2 regions of the Streptomyces sp. NPDC031049 genome follow, and region 2 is predicted to be linked to the other one. Evidence: riboswitches for the same ligand, from Rfam matches in the RefSeq annotation. Region 2 holds a riboswitch; the other holds the start of a gene.
What was found. A riboswitch is a leader RNA that binds a small molecule or an ion and turns the genes downstream of it on or off. The one in region 2 is predicted to bind thiamine pyrophosphate.

Region 1 (7,637 bases), on a different contig from region 2:
CTCGACCCCGACCCGGTCCCCGACCTCGGGCGCGGCGCGCAGCGCGCACGCCGCCTCCAGCCGGGGCGCGTCCTCCGGCTGGAGGTGCACGGCGACATGGGTGCCCCGGAAGGTGCGGGCGGCGACCGTGCAGGGCAGGCCCGCGTCGGCGTCGACGAGCCGGATTCCGGCGGGCCGGACCAGCACCGTCCGAGTGCCCTGCGGGGAGTCCTCGGGCACCGGCAGCTTGCCCCAGGGGGTGTCCGCGGCCTGGCCGGCGACGGCCGCCTCCACCACGTTGTCGAAACCGAGGAAGCGGGCGACGAAGGCGTCGGCCGGTCGCTGCCAGACCTCCAGCGGCGTCCCGGACTGGGCGATCCGCCCGTCCCGCATCACCACGACCCGGTCGGCGAGCGCGAAGGCCTCGCCCTGGTCGTGCGTCACGGCCAGCACGGTGGTGCCCAGCCGGCCGAACAGCTCCCGCAGCTCCACGACCAGCCGTTCGCGCAGCGAGCGGTCGAGCTGGCCCAGCGGCTCGTCCAGCATCAGCAGCCGGGGGCGGGGCGCGAGGGCCCGGGCCAGCGCCACCCGTTGCTGCTCCCCGCCGGACAGCCCGGCGACGGCCCGGCGGGCGGCGTCCGGCAGCCCGACCAGCTCCAGCAGCTCCTCCACCCGCTGCCGCTGCTCGGCACGGGAGGCGCCGTGCATCCGGGGGCCGAAGGCGACGTTCCCGGCGACGTCGCGCTGCGGGAAGAGCTGGTGGTCCTGGAACATCAGCCCGACCTCGCGCCGGTGCGCGGGCACGCCCGTCCGGTCCGCCCCGTCGAGCAGCACCCGTCCGGCGTCCAGCGGCTGGAGCCCGGCCACCGCCCGCAGCAGCGTCGACTTGCCGCTGCCGCTGGGCCCGAGCACGCACACCACCTGGTGTTCGCCGACCTCCAGGTCGACGGCGTCCAGCACCGCGCGCCCGCCGAAGCGGACGGTGGCGCCCTCGACGCTGAGCAGACTCGGCCGCATGTCTAGAACTCCCCGCTCCGGTCGGTCCGCAGCCGCTCCAGGACGAGCAGCGCCACGGCGCACACCAGCATCAGAATCGTCGAGAGGGCCATCGCCTGGCCGTAGTTCAGATCCCCCGGCCGGCCCAGCAGCCGGGCCACGGCGACCGGCAGCGTCGGGTTGTCGGGCCGTGCGATGAACACGGTCGCCCCGAACTCCCCGAGCGAGACGGCGAAGGCGAAGCCGGCCGCGATCAGCAGCGCCCGCCGCACCAGCGGCAGATCGACCTCCCGCCACACCCGCCAGGGCGAGGCACCGAGCACGGCCGCCGCCTCCCGCAGCCGTACGTCCACCGCCCGCAGCACGGGCAGCATCGTCCGTACGACGAAGGGGACGCCGACCAGCGCCTGCGCCAGCGGCACCAGGATCCAGGAGGACCTCAGGTCCAGCGGCGGCTCGTCCAGGGCGATCAGGAACCCGAAGCCGACGGTCACCGCCGACACTCCGAGCGGCAGCATCAGCAGCGCGTCGAAGCCGCGCACCAGGCGGCCGGCGTCCCGGCGGGCCAGCGCCGCGGCGGCGAGCGAGCCGACGGCCACGGCGATGGCGGTGGCGACGACGGCGTACTGGAGCGAGTTGCCGACCGCCTCGATCGGCGGGACGAGGAAGGCGCCGCCGTCCTCCCGGGTCAGCGCCCGGTAGTAGCCGAGGCCGGGCGCGCCCAGGGACCGCTCTACCAGCACCGCGAGCGGCAGCAGGAGCAGCAGGGCGACGGTGGCCAGGACCCCGGCCAGCAGCGCCCACTGCCCGGCCCCGCGCGGCCGGCGTGCGGTGCCGGCCGCGTCCACCAGTTTCAGGGCGCTCTCCCGCCGCCGTACGGTCCAGGCGTGCACGGCGAGGATCGCGGCGACCGCGGCGAACTGGACCAGGGTGAGCACGGCGGCCGTGGACAGGTCGAACACCTGGGAGGTCTGCCGGTAGATCTCCACCTCCAGGGTGGCGAAGGTGGGCCCGCCGAGGATCTGGACGATGCCGAAGGAGGTGAAGGTGAACAGGAACACCATCAGCGCGGCGGCGGCCACGGCGGGCGACAGCGCCGGCAGGGTGACCTGCCGCCAGGCCCGCAGCGGGGAGGCGCCCAGCATCCGGGCGGCCTCCTCCTGCCGGGGGTCGAGCTGCGACCACAGGCCGCCGACGGTGCGGACGACGACGGCGTAGTTGAAGAAGACGTGGGCGAGCAGGATCGCCCACACGGTGGTGTCCAGCCGCACGCCCCACAGGTCGTCGAGGAGCCCGCCGCGCCCGACCAGCGCCAGGAACGCCGTGCCGACGACGACCGTCGGCAGCACGAACGGCACGGTGACCACGGCCCGCAGCACCTGCTTGCCGGGGAAGTCGAGGCGGGCGAAGACGTAGGCGCCGGGCAGGGCGATCAGCAGGGTGAGCGCGGTGGAGGCCAGGGCCTGCCAGGTGGTGAACCACAGCACGTCCCGGATGCCGGGCTCGGTCAGCACCTCGCCGATCCGGCCGGGGTGCCAGGTGCCGTCGGCCCTGAGGCCGCGCGCGACGATCGCGGCGACCGGGTAGGCGAAGAACACCCCGAAGAACGCGACGGGCCCGGCCATGAGGGCGAGCCGCGCCGCGTTCCCCGTGCGGCGGGCGGCTACTTCAGTACGAGCGACGTCCACGTCTTGACCCACTCGTCACGGTGGTCGGCGATCTTCGCCGGGTCCATGGTCCGGGGGCTGTCGACGGCCGGCGCGAACTCGGTGAACTCGGCGGGCAGCTTCGCGTCCTTCACCACCGGGTGGACGAACATGTTCAGCGGCAGGTCCTCCTGGAACTTCCGGCTGATGAGGAAGTCGATGAGCGCCTTGCCGCCGTCGGGGTTCTTCGCGTTGCTCAGCAGTCCGGCGAACTCGGTCTGCCGGAAGCAGGTACCGGTCGCGACGCCCGTGGGCGCGGTCTCCGGCTTGGGGTCGGCGTAGATCACCTCGACGGGCGGGGAGGAGGCGTAGGAGACGACGAGCGGCCGGTCGCCGCCGGCCTGCTTGCCGCCGGCCGAGCCGGAGAACTCCTCGTTGTAGGCCTGCTCCCAGCCGTCGACGACCTTCACGCCGTTCGCCTCGAGCTTCTTCCAGTAGCCCTGCCAACCGTCGTCCCCGTACTCGGCCACCGTCCCGAGCAGGAAGCCGAGCCCCGGCGAGGAGGTGGCGGCGTTCTCGGTGACGAGGAGGTTCTTGTACTCCGGCCGGGTCAGGTCGTCCAGGGAGTCGGGCGGGGCCAGCTCGTGCTCGCTGAAGTACGCCTTGTCGTAGTTGACGCAGATGTCGCCGTAGTCGACGGGCGTGACCCGGTGCTTGTCGTCGATCTTGAAGGACGCGTCGATCCGGTCGAGGCCCTTGGCTTCGTACGGCTGGAACAGGCCGTTGTCCAGCGCCCGCGACAGCAGGGTGTTGTCGACGCCGAAGAAGACGTCGCCCTGCGGGTTGTCCTTGGTCAGGATCGCCTTGTTGACGGCCTGCCCGGCGTCGCCGTCCTCCAGGACCCTGACCTTGTAGCCGGAGGTCTTCTCGAAGTCGGCGATGACGTCCTTCGACGCGGCCCACGAGTCGTGGCTGACGAGGGTCACGGTTCTGGGGTCGCCGGACCCCTTGCCGCCGTCCTCGGACGACCCGCACGCGGCGAGGCCGCCGGCCATGCCGAGCGCGGCGACGGCCGCGGCGACGCGCCTGGTGGTGTTGCTCACTGATTCCTCCTGGGTGACCAGGAGAAGACGCGGCCCTGCCCGGAAGCCTCCGACGGCTCCCGGGCAGGGCGCAACAGCTCGAGTGGTGACCGATCTCCCTACCCAGAATGACCTGGGCCAGGTTCGGAGGGTCTGCGGCCGGTGCCGCACTCTCAGCGCTGTGGCGCTCCCCTGTCGGAATTGCGTGGTTGATGACGATGTCAACGCTGTGAAGTTGTGGAGAGGCCCGATGACAGGGCCGCTCTTACGACGGTCAGGTTACCGCTCGCTCGCGGCGAGCTGACCGCACGCCCCGTCGATCTCCTGTCCCCGGGTGTCCCGGATCGTCACCGGCACACCATGGGCGGCGATGGCCTCGACGAACGCCTTCTCGTCCTCGGGGCGCGAGGCGGTCCACTTGGAGCCGGGCGTGGGGTTGAGCGGGATCAGGTTGACGTGCACCGGCCTGCCCTTGAGCAGCCGCCCGAGGCGGTCACCCCGCCAGGCCTGGTCGTTGATGTCCCGGATCAGCGCGTACTCGATGGACAGCCGGCGCCCGGACCTGGCGCTGTACTCGAAACCGGCGTCGAGCACCTCCCGGACCTTCCACCGGGTGTTCACGGGCACCAGGGTGTCGCGCAGTTCGTCGTCGGGCGCGTGCAGCGAGATGGCCAGGCGGCACTTGAAGCCCTCGTCGGCGAACCGGTGGATGGCCGGCACCAGGCCGACCGTCGACACGGTGATGCCGCGCTGGGACAGCCCGACGCCGTCGGGCTCGGGGTCGGTGAGCCGGCGGATGGCGCCCACGACGCGGTTGTAGTTGGCGAGGGGCTCGCCCATGCCCATGAACACGATGTTGCTCAGCCGCGCCGGACCGCCTGGGACCTCGCCGTCCCTGAGCGCCCGCATCCCGTCCACGATCTGGTGCACGATCTCGGCGGTGGACAGATTGCGGTCCAGGCCCGCCTGCCCGGTGGCGCAGAACGGGCAGTTCATCCCGCAGCCGGCCTGCGAGCTGATGCACATGGTCACCCGGTCCGGGTAGCGCATCAGCACGGACTCGACGAGCGTGCCGTCGAACAGCTTCCACAGCGTCTTGCGGGTGGTGCCCTGGTCGGTCGACAGATGCCGGACGACCGTCATCAGCTCCGGCAGCAGCGCCTCCTTCAGCCGGGCCCGGGAACCGGCCGGAATGTCCGTCCACTGCTCCGGGTCGTGCGCGTACCGCGCGAAGTAGTGCTGCGAGAGCTGCTTGGCACGAAACGGCTTCTCCCCGACAGCAGCGACCGCCTCCTTGCGCTCGGCGGGCGAGAGGTCGGCGAGATGCCGCGGCGGCTTCTTGGCTCCGCGCGGGGCGACGAAAGTGAGTTCTCCGGGCTTAGGCATGGCTGTACCAGTGTCGCAGATCGACTCGGGGAGCCCAGGCCAGAGCGGGGTGGGGGTGGTCACCTGTGGGTGCCGACTGTCAGCGTTGGTCGGCTTCGGACGGCCCAGGGACGGCCCAGGGAACTCAAGTATCCGAATTGCTATCACTAGCCCAGACCCCCTTTCTCCAGAATCCGTCAGCGTCTTCTTGGGTTCGCGGTAGGCCAAACTTTTCGGCTACCTTTTCATCGAAGGTTTGGACCACTCGCTTCGCACCAACTGCTACGTTGATGTAATCTCTGAGCGTGAATTCGTAGCGCTTACCTTTTTCCGCATCCCGGACAATGCGCACGAACCGATCATCCGCAATTCCACGCCGGTGAACAACTAGATTTCTAATTGCCACACCTCGTCGAAGAGTGCGCCAGTCAGAGTCGTTGTCGTGCAGCGCTAGACCAAGGCGCTTTTCGATATAGACGGCAATTTCTTCCAACCCCTTGAAGGACAGTTGACTGACGCGCCGCTCCGCCGCCCACGCGGCGAACTCTTCGATGGAATCGTGAGCAAGGACCTCCTCGTATGTCACCTGTTCTTGGCTCTTGAGGAGGTGCGGCCTGCGGGACAGGACTTCAGTCAGTATCTCGGAAACGTATGACAGGAAGTTTTCGATACACCGCGTCATGCCGTATTCAGCGATGATAGGGAGGTTCTTATTTAGTGTTGCCTTATAGAAGTCCCGCCGCCTGAACCAATGCGGGAATAGCGCCTCTGGGCCGTCTGGCGCAATCTCGGAAAACGCTACACCGAGACGCTCCAGAAGGGATTCATAGTCACCGAACACCAAGTTTGCAGAGGTCATGTATTGGATCTGCGCGAAGTGGTACCGGTAGTAATTCCATGCGGCTGCGGTCGCGTGATCCGGAATCGCAGCCAGCTCGTCCGTCTCCCCCTCCACGCGCCCTCCCCTGTTTCGCGGAATCGACCTGACGGCGAATTGTTGCAGATGGGCTAGCCTCGGCGCAGTGGTTTTCCGGAGAGGTCGGCGGAGCGGCTTTGGGCTGGAGCTGCTTTGGGGCGAGTGATCATGGCCCCGTAAGCTTCCGGCGCGTCGGGCAGTCTGTGGACCTGCCCGCTAAAGCACGACGTTGGGGCCATGATCTTCGAGGCTCGCCCCAAAGTGGCTGCCTAAAGCCGTGGAGCCGACCGCCCCAGCCACAGAGGGTGTCTCCCACTTCATGCCCGCAGCCGCCGAGCGCGCCGCCGGGCGCGGCCAGCCGGGGCGCAGACAGGAGGCAGGCCGCGCCGCAGAGGCGGCGCGCGCCCGCGCCGTGCGCGGGCCTTGATGAAGTAGGGAAAGTCTTACCGCGCTCTGATCACAGGGCGAACGGCCGGTACGCCAAGGCTCGGTCCACGATCTTCTCGGCTGTGGGCTCAGGGTCTGAAGCCCAGAAGATGTAGTCGCTGATGTGCGGACAGCCAGTGCCGCGCTCAAGGGCCGTGATCATCACGTCACACTCAGCGTCGTCCGCGTAGGAACCATCCATGAGCCGCTGCACCAGGCCGACGGCTTCATCGCGATTCATGCCGCGCGGTCGCCTGGCTTCTGACCGTGTTCCAGGTACACCAGAGCCGCTTCGTTCCGGGCCTCTGTCGCTGCGAGGATGCGTCGGGCCAGCCGCGGAATGGTGCGCTCGGTGATCTGCTCCGGAGTGAGGAACGCGAAGCTCTTCAGCTCGTCGGCCTGAAGCTCGACGCCGGCCAACTGCTCGCGGTCGAGCTGGCCGCCGTCGAAGAGGTACAGCACCTTGTCCCCCTCGGCCTCGTTCGGGGCCCAGTCGACTGCGAGGAGTCGCCCGATGCGCGGGGTAATCCCCAGCTCCTCTCGGACCTCGCGGACGGCAGCGTGCAGAGGAGATTCACCGGTTTCGACGTAGCCTCCAGGGATGTCCCAGTAGTCCTTGTACGTGGGCTCCACCATGAGGACTCGACCCGCGTCGTCAAAGAAAAGCGCACCCGCTGCCATACGCGGATGCGCCATCTTCGCTTCGTGTGCGTTGGCTGCCATGCAGCTGAGGGTACCCAGCTCAGACCACATGCAGCCTGTCGGCCAGGTCCGCCAGACTCCGGCTCGGCCGGCCGCGTTGCCCTCGCACCCACGTCAGCACCAGCTCCCGGGCCAGGTAGTGACTCCGCACCTGCTCAGGTGCCCAGCTCTCCGCCTCGAGGACTTTCGCGAGCGCGTCATCCATCCGGTTGTGCGCGCTGAGCGCACGAGCCACTTCGAGGTTGTGCCGCGTACGTCGCTCCGTCGGCAGCCCGGCCGTGTCGATCTGTGGCCCGAGATCCACCGCGATCTGCATGTCTCCCAGCTCGGCTGCCGTGGCCACCCGGTGGATGGCGACGTTCGTCGGTCCGAACGCGGTCCAGACGTGGTTGGCGTCGGCTCCGAGTCGTCGGGCTGCCTGGGCCGCTTCCTCGAGGAAGTCTCCCGTTGTCGCTCGGTCATCCGCGCGAGCCGACGCCATGGAGCCTGCCAGGTACAGGGTCCCGTAGACAGAGAGGAACTCGG
Region 2 (7,637 bases):
GTCGTGTCGGCGACGATCTGCTGGGTCTCCTTGACCGTGCCGGCGCGGGTGGAGCCGCCGGCGCCGTAGGTGACGGAGACGAAGTCCGGCGCCACCGCCTCGACCCTCCTCAGCGCGCTCCACAGGTTCTTCTCGCCCTTGGGCGTCTTCGGCGCGGAGAACTCGAACGAGTACGTCGTCTTGCCGGTGGCCAGGATGTCGCGAATCGTGCGTGCGCGATCGGTCCTGGTGGATGCGGTTCCGAGGGCCATACGGGCAGGTTAGCCAGGGGTCGTCGGTCCCCCAACCGGACGCAGGTATTTCGTCCGGATTGTCGATTTTCTGTCCATCCCTTGGACACGGCCGGCGGACCCCCGGCGGCTGGACGCTGCCGGCGGACCCCGGCGGCCGGCGCGGCTCAGACCTGGCGCAGCCGCTTGGCGAACTCGGCCGCCGCCGCTCCCGGGTCGTCCGCCTCGGTGATCGCCCGGACCACGACGGCCCGGCGGGCCCCGGCGTCCAGGACCTGGTCGAGGTTGCCCAGGTCGATGCCGCCGATGGCGAACCAGGGCCGGTCCGTGCCCAGCGCGGCCGTGTACCGCACCAGGTCAAGGCCGGGCGCGTGGCGGCCGGGCTTGGTGGGGGTCGGCCAGCACGGGCCGGTGCAGAAGTAGTCCACGCCGTCCTGCGCGGCTGCCGCGGCGGCCTCGGGCTCGGCGTGGGTCGAGCGGCCGATCAGGACGTCCTCGCCGAGGATGGCGCGCGCGGCGGGGACGGGCAGGTCGCCCTGGCCCAGGTGCAGCACGTCGGCGCGGGTGGCGTGGGCGACGTCCGCGCGGTCGTTGACGGCGAGGAGTTTGCCGTGCCGGGCGCACGCCTCGGCGAAGACCTCCAGGTGGGCCAGCTCCTCGGCCGCCTCCATGCCCTTGTCGCGCAGCTGCACGACGTCCACGCCGCCGGCCAGCACCGCGTCCAGGAACTCGGGCAGGTCGCCCTGGCGCTTGCGGGCGTCCGTGCACAGGTAGAGCCGGGCGTCGGCGAGCCGGGCGCGGGCGGTGACTGCGGTGTCGGCCATGCGTGGGTGTCCCCCGTTGTCGTGGCGGGCCGGGCGAGCCGGCCGGCGCCGGTGGCGGACCGGTGTGCCCCCGGTCGGTGTCGGTGGCGGTCCGGAGATCCGGCCGCCCTCGTCAGCGGATCGGAGGGTACCGGTCGGTGTCGGTGTCGGTGTCGGTGTCGGTGTCGGTGTCGGTGTCTCTGTCCGTGGCGTACGGGGCCACGGCTCACCGTGGCCGTGCCCGGCCGTGGCCGCGGTCGCCGTGGCCACGGTCGGCCGTGGCCCCGTACGCCGTCGGTGCGGCGGGTCAGACGGCGAGGGCCTGCGCCCGGCGCTTCACCTCCGTGCCGCGGTTCTCGCGCAGTGCCTGCGCGGGGGTGCCGGGCAGGGACGGGTCGGGCGTGAAGAGCCACTCGAGCATCTCCTCGACCGTGAAGCCGTCGTCCCGCAGCAGCGTCAGCGTTCCGGACAGGCCCTTGACGACCTTGTCTCCGTCGATGAAGTCCGCGGGGACGTGCAGCGCCCTGTTCTCCCCCCGGCGTACGGCGATGAGCTGGCCCTCCTTGACCAGCTGCCGCACGCGGGTCACCTCGACGCCGAGCATCTCGGCGATGTCGGGGAGGGTGAGCCAGGCGGGGACGAGAGCATCGGTCTTTGCGTCAATCTCGGTCACGTCTCAAGCCTGCCATCTGCCACTGACAGTCGGAAGCCGGACCCGTCCGGGTCGGGCGGACGGGTGAGGAGCCCGCCCGGGGCCGCCCCACGGACGACCCGCGCGCGCCAGGCCCCTACGCCGTCGCCGACTTCAGCGGCCTCGCCGGGTCCGCGAGCAGCCGCGGGTCCATCCGCGCACCGGACTCGATCAGCCGCCGGCCCTGCGCGAGGTCCCTGGGCCGGCCCACGGCCAGCAGGGCCACCAGGCGGCCCTCGCGCAGCCAGCAGACGGTCCAGGCCGGGCCGGACGGGTCGCCGCGCCACAGCGTGGTGTCGGCCGACGCGTGGTGGCCGGCGTACTGGACGAAGCGCCCGAACTGCTCGGACCAGAAGTACGGCACCGGATCGTAGAGCGCGGGCGCCCGGCCGGTGGCCGCGCCCAGGATGTTGGCGGCCACCGTCCGCGGCCCCTGGAGGGCGTTGTCCCAGTGGTGCACGAGCAGCCGCTCGCCGTAGCGGCCGGAGGGGAAGGAGGCGCAGTCGCCGACCGCGTAGACGTCGGGCACGGAGGTGCGCAGCCGGTCGTCGGCGAGGACCTCGCCGTGCGTGCCCCGCTCGACGGCGCTGCCGGCGAGCCAGGCGGTGGCGGGCCGGGCGCCGATGCCGACGACGACCGCGCCGGCCGGTACGCGCGTGCCGTCGTCGAGGACCACGGCGCCGGGCTCCACGCGCTCCACGCGCGCGTGGGTGCGCAGATCGACGCCGGCGTCGGCGTACCAGGCGGTCATCGGGGCGGCGACCTCGGCGGGCAGCGCGCCGGCGAGCGGCCGGTCGGCGGCCTCCACGACGGTCACGGCGCAGCCCGCCTCGCGCGCCGCGGTGGCGAACTCGGCGCCGATCCAGCCGGCGCCGACGACCACGATGTCGTGCTGCCGGACGAGCACCGGGCGCAGCCGCTCGGCGTCGTCCAGGGTGCGCAGCAGGTGCACGCCGGGCACGCCCTCGATGCCGGGCAGCCGGACCGGTTCGGCACCGGTCGCCAGCACGAGGACGTCGTACGGGACGGGGCCCGCGGAGGTGTCCAGGACGTGCGCTCCGGGGCGCAGGTCCCGTGCCTCGCAGCCGAGCCGCAGCTCGATGCCGAGCGCCTCGAAGTCGACGTCGAAGGCGGAGCCCTCGGCCGTGCCGAGCAGCACCGCCTTGGACAGCGGCGGCCGGTCGTACGGCTGGTGGGGTTCCGCGCCGATCAGCGTCACCGTGCCGGTGAACCCCTGTTCGCGCAGGGCCACCGCCGTCTGCACACCGGCCATGCCCGCGCCGACCACGACCACGTGGCCGGGCGGCGCGCCCTGTTCCCGTCCCCGTTCCCGCGTCTGCTCGCTCACCTGATCACCTTAGACACCTGACGGTTTGTCAGTCAGCGGCCGTGCGCCGTGACCTGCTCCACAACGCTGGTGCCGCGCCCCGGCCCCGACTCCCATTCCCAGCTCTCCTCCAGCCGCACCCTCCCGTCCGGCAGGTCGACGACGGTCGACACGCAGTGCCCGGACGCCGTGCTGCCGTCGGTCCTGAGCTGCACGTAGCGGAAGTCGAGCCGGTCGCCCTCCCGCGTGCCCACCAGATGGCCGCGTACGACGTCGCCGCCGGCGTACTCGGCCCAGACGACGCCGTCCTTCTCGTGGTAGGTGAAGCGGGTGCCGGTACCGACCTGGCCGGGTGCCTGGTCGGCGACGGGGGCGAGGACGAGACCGTCGAGCGGGCGTGCCACGGGCGGATGCTCCCTTACAGAGGCGGTGAACGAACCGTTAGGGTGGCCAACGTAAGGCACTCGCGGGAGCCCGGACGCACCGGGCTGAGAGGGAGGCTGGCGGCCTCCGACCGTACGAACCTGATCCGGGTCATGCCGGCGAAGGGAGGGGCTGGACGCCCATGTCGCCCACAGGTACGCCGCCCACGAGCAGCACGGGCACCTCGGACGTCCTCGTCGTCGGGGGCGGGATCATCGGCCTGGTCACGGCGTGGCGGGCCGCGCAGCGCGGGCTCACCACGGCCGTGGTGGACCCCGAACCGGGCGGCGGGGCCGCCCAGGTCGCGGCGGGGATGCTGGCCGCCGTCACGGAGCTGCACTACGGCGAGCAGACCCTGCTCGCGCTGAACCTCGCCTCGGCCCGCCGCTATCCGCAGTTCGCTGCCGAGCTGGCCGAGGCCTCCGGGCAGGCCCTCGGCTACCGCCGCTGCGGCACCCTGGCCGTCGCGCTGGACGCCGACGACCGCGCCCACCTGCGGGAACTGCACGCCTTCCAGGGGCAGTGCGGTCTGGAGTCGGAGTGGCTGTCGGGGCGTGACTGCCGGCGCCTGGAGCCGATGCTCGCGCCGGGCGTGCGCGGCGGGCTCCGGGTGGACGGCGACCATCAGATCGACCCCCGGCGCCTGGCCCACGCGCTGGTGACCGCCTGCGAGCGGGCGGGCGTGGTCCTCCACCGGGTGCGGGCCGAGCGGCTCACGGTCGCCGGGGACCGGGCCACCGGTGTCGTCACGGCCGACGGCACCCGGCTGGCGGCCGGGCGGACCGTGCTGGCCGCGGGCAGCCTCAGCGGGCGGCTGGCGGGGGTCCCGGACGACGTCCGCCCACCGGTGCGGCCCGTGAAGGGGCAGGTGGTGCGGCTGTCCATGCCGCAGCACCCGGCGCCGCTGCTGAGCCGGACGGTGCGCGCCGTGGTCCGCGGCAACCACGTCTACCTGGTGCCCCGCGAGAACGGCGAACTGGTGATCGGCGCGACCAGCGAGGAGATGGGCTGGGACACCACGGTCACCGCGGGGGGCGTGTACGAGCTGCTGCGCGACGCCCACGAGCTGGTGCCGGGACTCACCGAGCTGCCCTTCACGGAGGTCCGGGCGGGGCTGCGGCCCGGCTCCCCGGACAACGCGCCGATCCTCGGCCCGAGCGCCCTGGACGGCCTGCTGCTGGCCACCGGCCACTACCGCAACGGCGTGCTGCTGACGCCCGTCACCGGTGACGTCATGGCGCACGCCCTGACCACGGGCGACCTCCCGCAGGACGCCCGCCCCTTCTCGCCTCGGCGCTTCGACGCCGCCCCCGCCCTCACGGAGCAGTCCGCATGAACACCCAGGTCGCACAGACTCCGGTCACCGTCTCGCTCAACGGGCAGCCGCGTCAGGTGGCTCCCGGAACCACGCTCGACGCCCTGGTGGGGACCCTCACCGAGGCGCCGTCCGGTGTGGCCGCCGCCCTGAACGAAACCGTCGTCCCGCGCGCGCGGTGGTCGTCCACCGCGCTGGCCGAGGGCGACCGCGTCGAAGTCCTCACCGCCGTCCAAGGAGGCTGACCCATGGCCGACGATCCCTTCGTCCTCGGCGGTACGTCCTTCACGTCCCGCCTGATCATGGGCACGGGCGGGGCCCCCAGCCTCGACGTGCTGGAGCGGTCGCTGGTGGCCTCCGGTACGGAGCTGACCACGGTGGCCATGCGGCGGGTGGACCCGTCCGTGCACGGGTCCGTGCTGTCGGTGCTGGACAGGCTCGGCATCCGGGTGCTGCCGAACACCGCGGGCTGCTACACCGCCGGGGAGGCGGTGCTCACCGCCCGGCTCGCGCGGGAGGCGCTCGGCACCGACATGGTCAAGCTGGAGGTCATCGCCGACGAGCGGACGCTGTTGCCGGACCCGATCGAACTGCTGGAGGCCGCGGAGACGCTGGTCGACGACGGCTTCACGGTGCTGCCGTACACCAATGACGATCCTGTGCTGGCGCGGAAGCTGGAGGACGTCGGCTGCGCGGCGATCATGCCGCTGGGGTCGCCGATCGGGTCCGGGCTCGGGATCCGCAACCCCCACAACTTCCAGCTGATCGTGGAGCACGCGCGCGTGCCGGTGATCCTGGACGCGGGGGCCGGGACGGCGTCGGACGCGGCACTGGCCATGGAGCTGGGGTGTGCCGGGGTGATGCTGGCCTCGGCGGTCACCCGGGCTCAGGAGCCGGTGCTGATGGCCGCCGCCATGCGCAGTGCCGTGGAGGCGGGGCGGCTGGCCCGGCTGGCGGGGCGGATCCCCCGGCGGCACTTCGCGACGGCGTCGTCTCCCGGGGAGGGGCTGGCGGTGCTGGACCCCGAGCGCCCCGCGTTCTGATCCGGCGTCGCCCGGGTTTTCCCGTCGTGCGTGGGAAGCGTCACAGGTGCGCTTCAGTAGCGGGGGGTGAAGGCTTTCGGGCCGCCGGGTGTCCGTGGTGGCTCGTACACTCACCTGCGTGGACACGACCCTTCAGGACCCTCTGGTCGGGCAGGTGCTCGACGGCCGGTACCGCGTCGACGCGCGGATCGCGGTCGGCGGGATGGCCACGGTCTACCGGGCCGTGGACACCCGCCTGGACCGCGTGCTCGCGCTGAAGGTGATGCACCCGACGCTCGCGGCCGACGCGTCGTTCGTCGAGCGGTTCATCCGTGAGGCGAAGTCGGTGGCCCGGCTCGCGCACCCCAACGTCGTGCAGGTCTTCGACCAGGGCACCGACGGGGCGTACGTCTACCTGGCCATGGAGTACGTCTCCGGCTGCACCCTGCGCGACCTGCTGCGCGAGCGCGGGGCGCTCCAGCCCCGGGCCGCGCTGGACGTCCTGGAACCGGTCCTCGCCGCGCTCGGCGCGGCGCACCGCGCGGGGTTCGTCCACCGGGACATGAAACCGGAGAACGTCCTGATCGGCGACGACGGCCGGGTCAAGGTCGCCGATTTCGGCCTGGTCCGCGCCGTGGACACCGTCACCCACACCACCGGCTCGGTCCTCGGCACCGTCTCCTACCTCGCGCCGGAGCAGATCGAGCACGGCACCGCCGACCCGCGGGTCGACGTGTACGCGTGCGGCGTCGTGCTGTACGAGATGCTGACCGGCGGCAAGCCGCACGCCGGGGACTCCCCCGCCCAGGTGCTCTACCAGCACCTCCACGAGGACGTCCCGCCGCCCTCGGCCGCCGTGCCCGGCATGGCGTACGAACTGGACGAGCTGGTCGCCTCCGCGACCGCACGGAACGCCGAGATCCGCCCGCACGACGCGGTGGCGCTGCTCGCCCGGGTCCGCGAGGCGCGGGCCCGGCTCGGCGACGAGGAGCTCGACGCGGTGCCGCCGCAGGCGCTGACCGCCGAGCACGACAACGCCGAGGACCGCACGAGTGTGATCCCGCGCGCGCTGACCCTCCCCCGGCCGCTGCCGGTCGACGGGGACGGCCCCGACGGCGGAGGCGGTGGGGCCGGCACCGACGGGGTTCAGCGCACCAGCCGGTTCCGGTCCCCGCCGCCCCTGCCGCCCCGGCGCCGGACCGCCCTGCGCCGAGGGCCCATGGCGGTCGTCGTGGCCGTGCTGATGGTGCTCGGCGTCGGCGCGGGCGTCTGGTACATCAACTCCGGGCAGTTCACCAAGGTCCCGCCGCTGCTGGAGAAGACCGAGGCGCAGGCCAGGGACCGGCTGGAGGAGGCCGGGCTCGACGTCGGCCGGGTGCGGGAGGCCTACAGCGACACCGTGGAGCGGGGCACGGTGATCAGCACCGACCCGAAGGCGGGCGCCCGCATCCGCAGCCACGACTCGGTGTCGCTGACCATCTCCAAGGGCCCCGAGACCGTGCGGGTCCCCGACGTCGACGGCTACCGGCTGGAGGAGGCGCGGTCCCTGCTGAAGGAGCAGGGCCTGGAGCCCGGGATGGTCACGCGGGAGTTCAGCGAGGACGTGCGCCGGGGCATGGTGATCTCCACCGGCCCGGCCAAGGGCACCAAGGTGCGCGCCGGCTCGGCCGTCACGCTCACGGTCAGCAAGGGCAGCCCGGTCGACGTGCCGGACGTCACCGGCGACGACGCGGACGAGGCCAGGGCCGAGCTGGAGGAGGCCGGCCTCGAGGTGAAGACCGCGACCGAGCGGGTCCACTCCGAGCACGACGCGGGCCGCGTCGCCC

Region 1: linked by a shared signal. The riboswitch ahead of ACZ45Q_RS27850 (thiamine ABC transporter substrate-binding protein) and the one ahead of thiO (glycine oxidase ThiO) in region 2 are both predicted to bind thiamine pyrophosphate.

What each region holds. Positions count from the first base shown of each region.
Region 1 is NZ_JBVIGC010000019.1:91,845-99,481, reverse strand. Features, by position in the region: gene ACZ45Q_RS27860 (ABC transporter ATP-binding protein) at 1-996, opposite strand, end outside; gene ACZ45Q_RS27855 (ABC transporter permease) at 999-2,600, opposite strand; gene ACZ45Q_RS27850 (thiamine ABC transporter substrate-binding protein) at 2,639-3,676, opposite strand; TPP riboswitch at 3,802-3,907, opposite strand; gene rlmN (dual-specificity RNA methyltransferase RlmN) at 3,983-5,089, opposite strand; gene ACZ45Q_RS27840 (hypothetical protein) at 5,214-6,023, opposite strand; gene ACZ45Q_RS27835 (e9imm peptide) at 6,442-6,651, opposite strand; gene ACZ45Q_RS27830 (NUDIX domain-containing protein) at 6,648-7,133, opposite strand; gene ACZ45Q_RS27825 (helix-turn-helix domain-containing protein) at 7,153-7,637, opposite strand, start outside.
Region 2 is NZ_JBVIGC010000005.1:80,472-88,108, reverse strand. Features, by position in the region: gene metF (methylenetetrahydrofolate reductase [NAD(P)H]) at 1-251, opposite strand, end outside; gene thiE (thiamine phosphate synthase) at 398-1,054, opposite strand; gene ACZ45Q_RS10305 (Rv2175c family DNA-binding protein) at 1,341-1,706, opposite strand; gene ACZ45Q_RS10300 (NAD(P)/FAD-dependent oxidoreductase) at 1,822-3,072, opposite strand; gene ACZ45Q_RS10295 (avidin-fold protein) at 3,105-3,455, opposite strand; TPP riboswitch at 3,508-3,619, shown strand; gene thiO (glycine oxidase ThiO) at 3,617-4,810, shown strand; gene thiS (sulfur carrier protein ThiS) at 4,807-5,034, shown strand; gene ACZ45Q_RS10280 (thiazole synthase) at 5,038-5,832, shown strand; gene pknB (Stk1 family PASTA domain-containing Ser/Thr kinase) at 5,951-7,637, shown strand, end outside.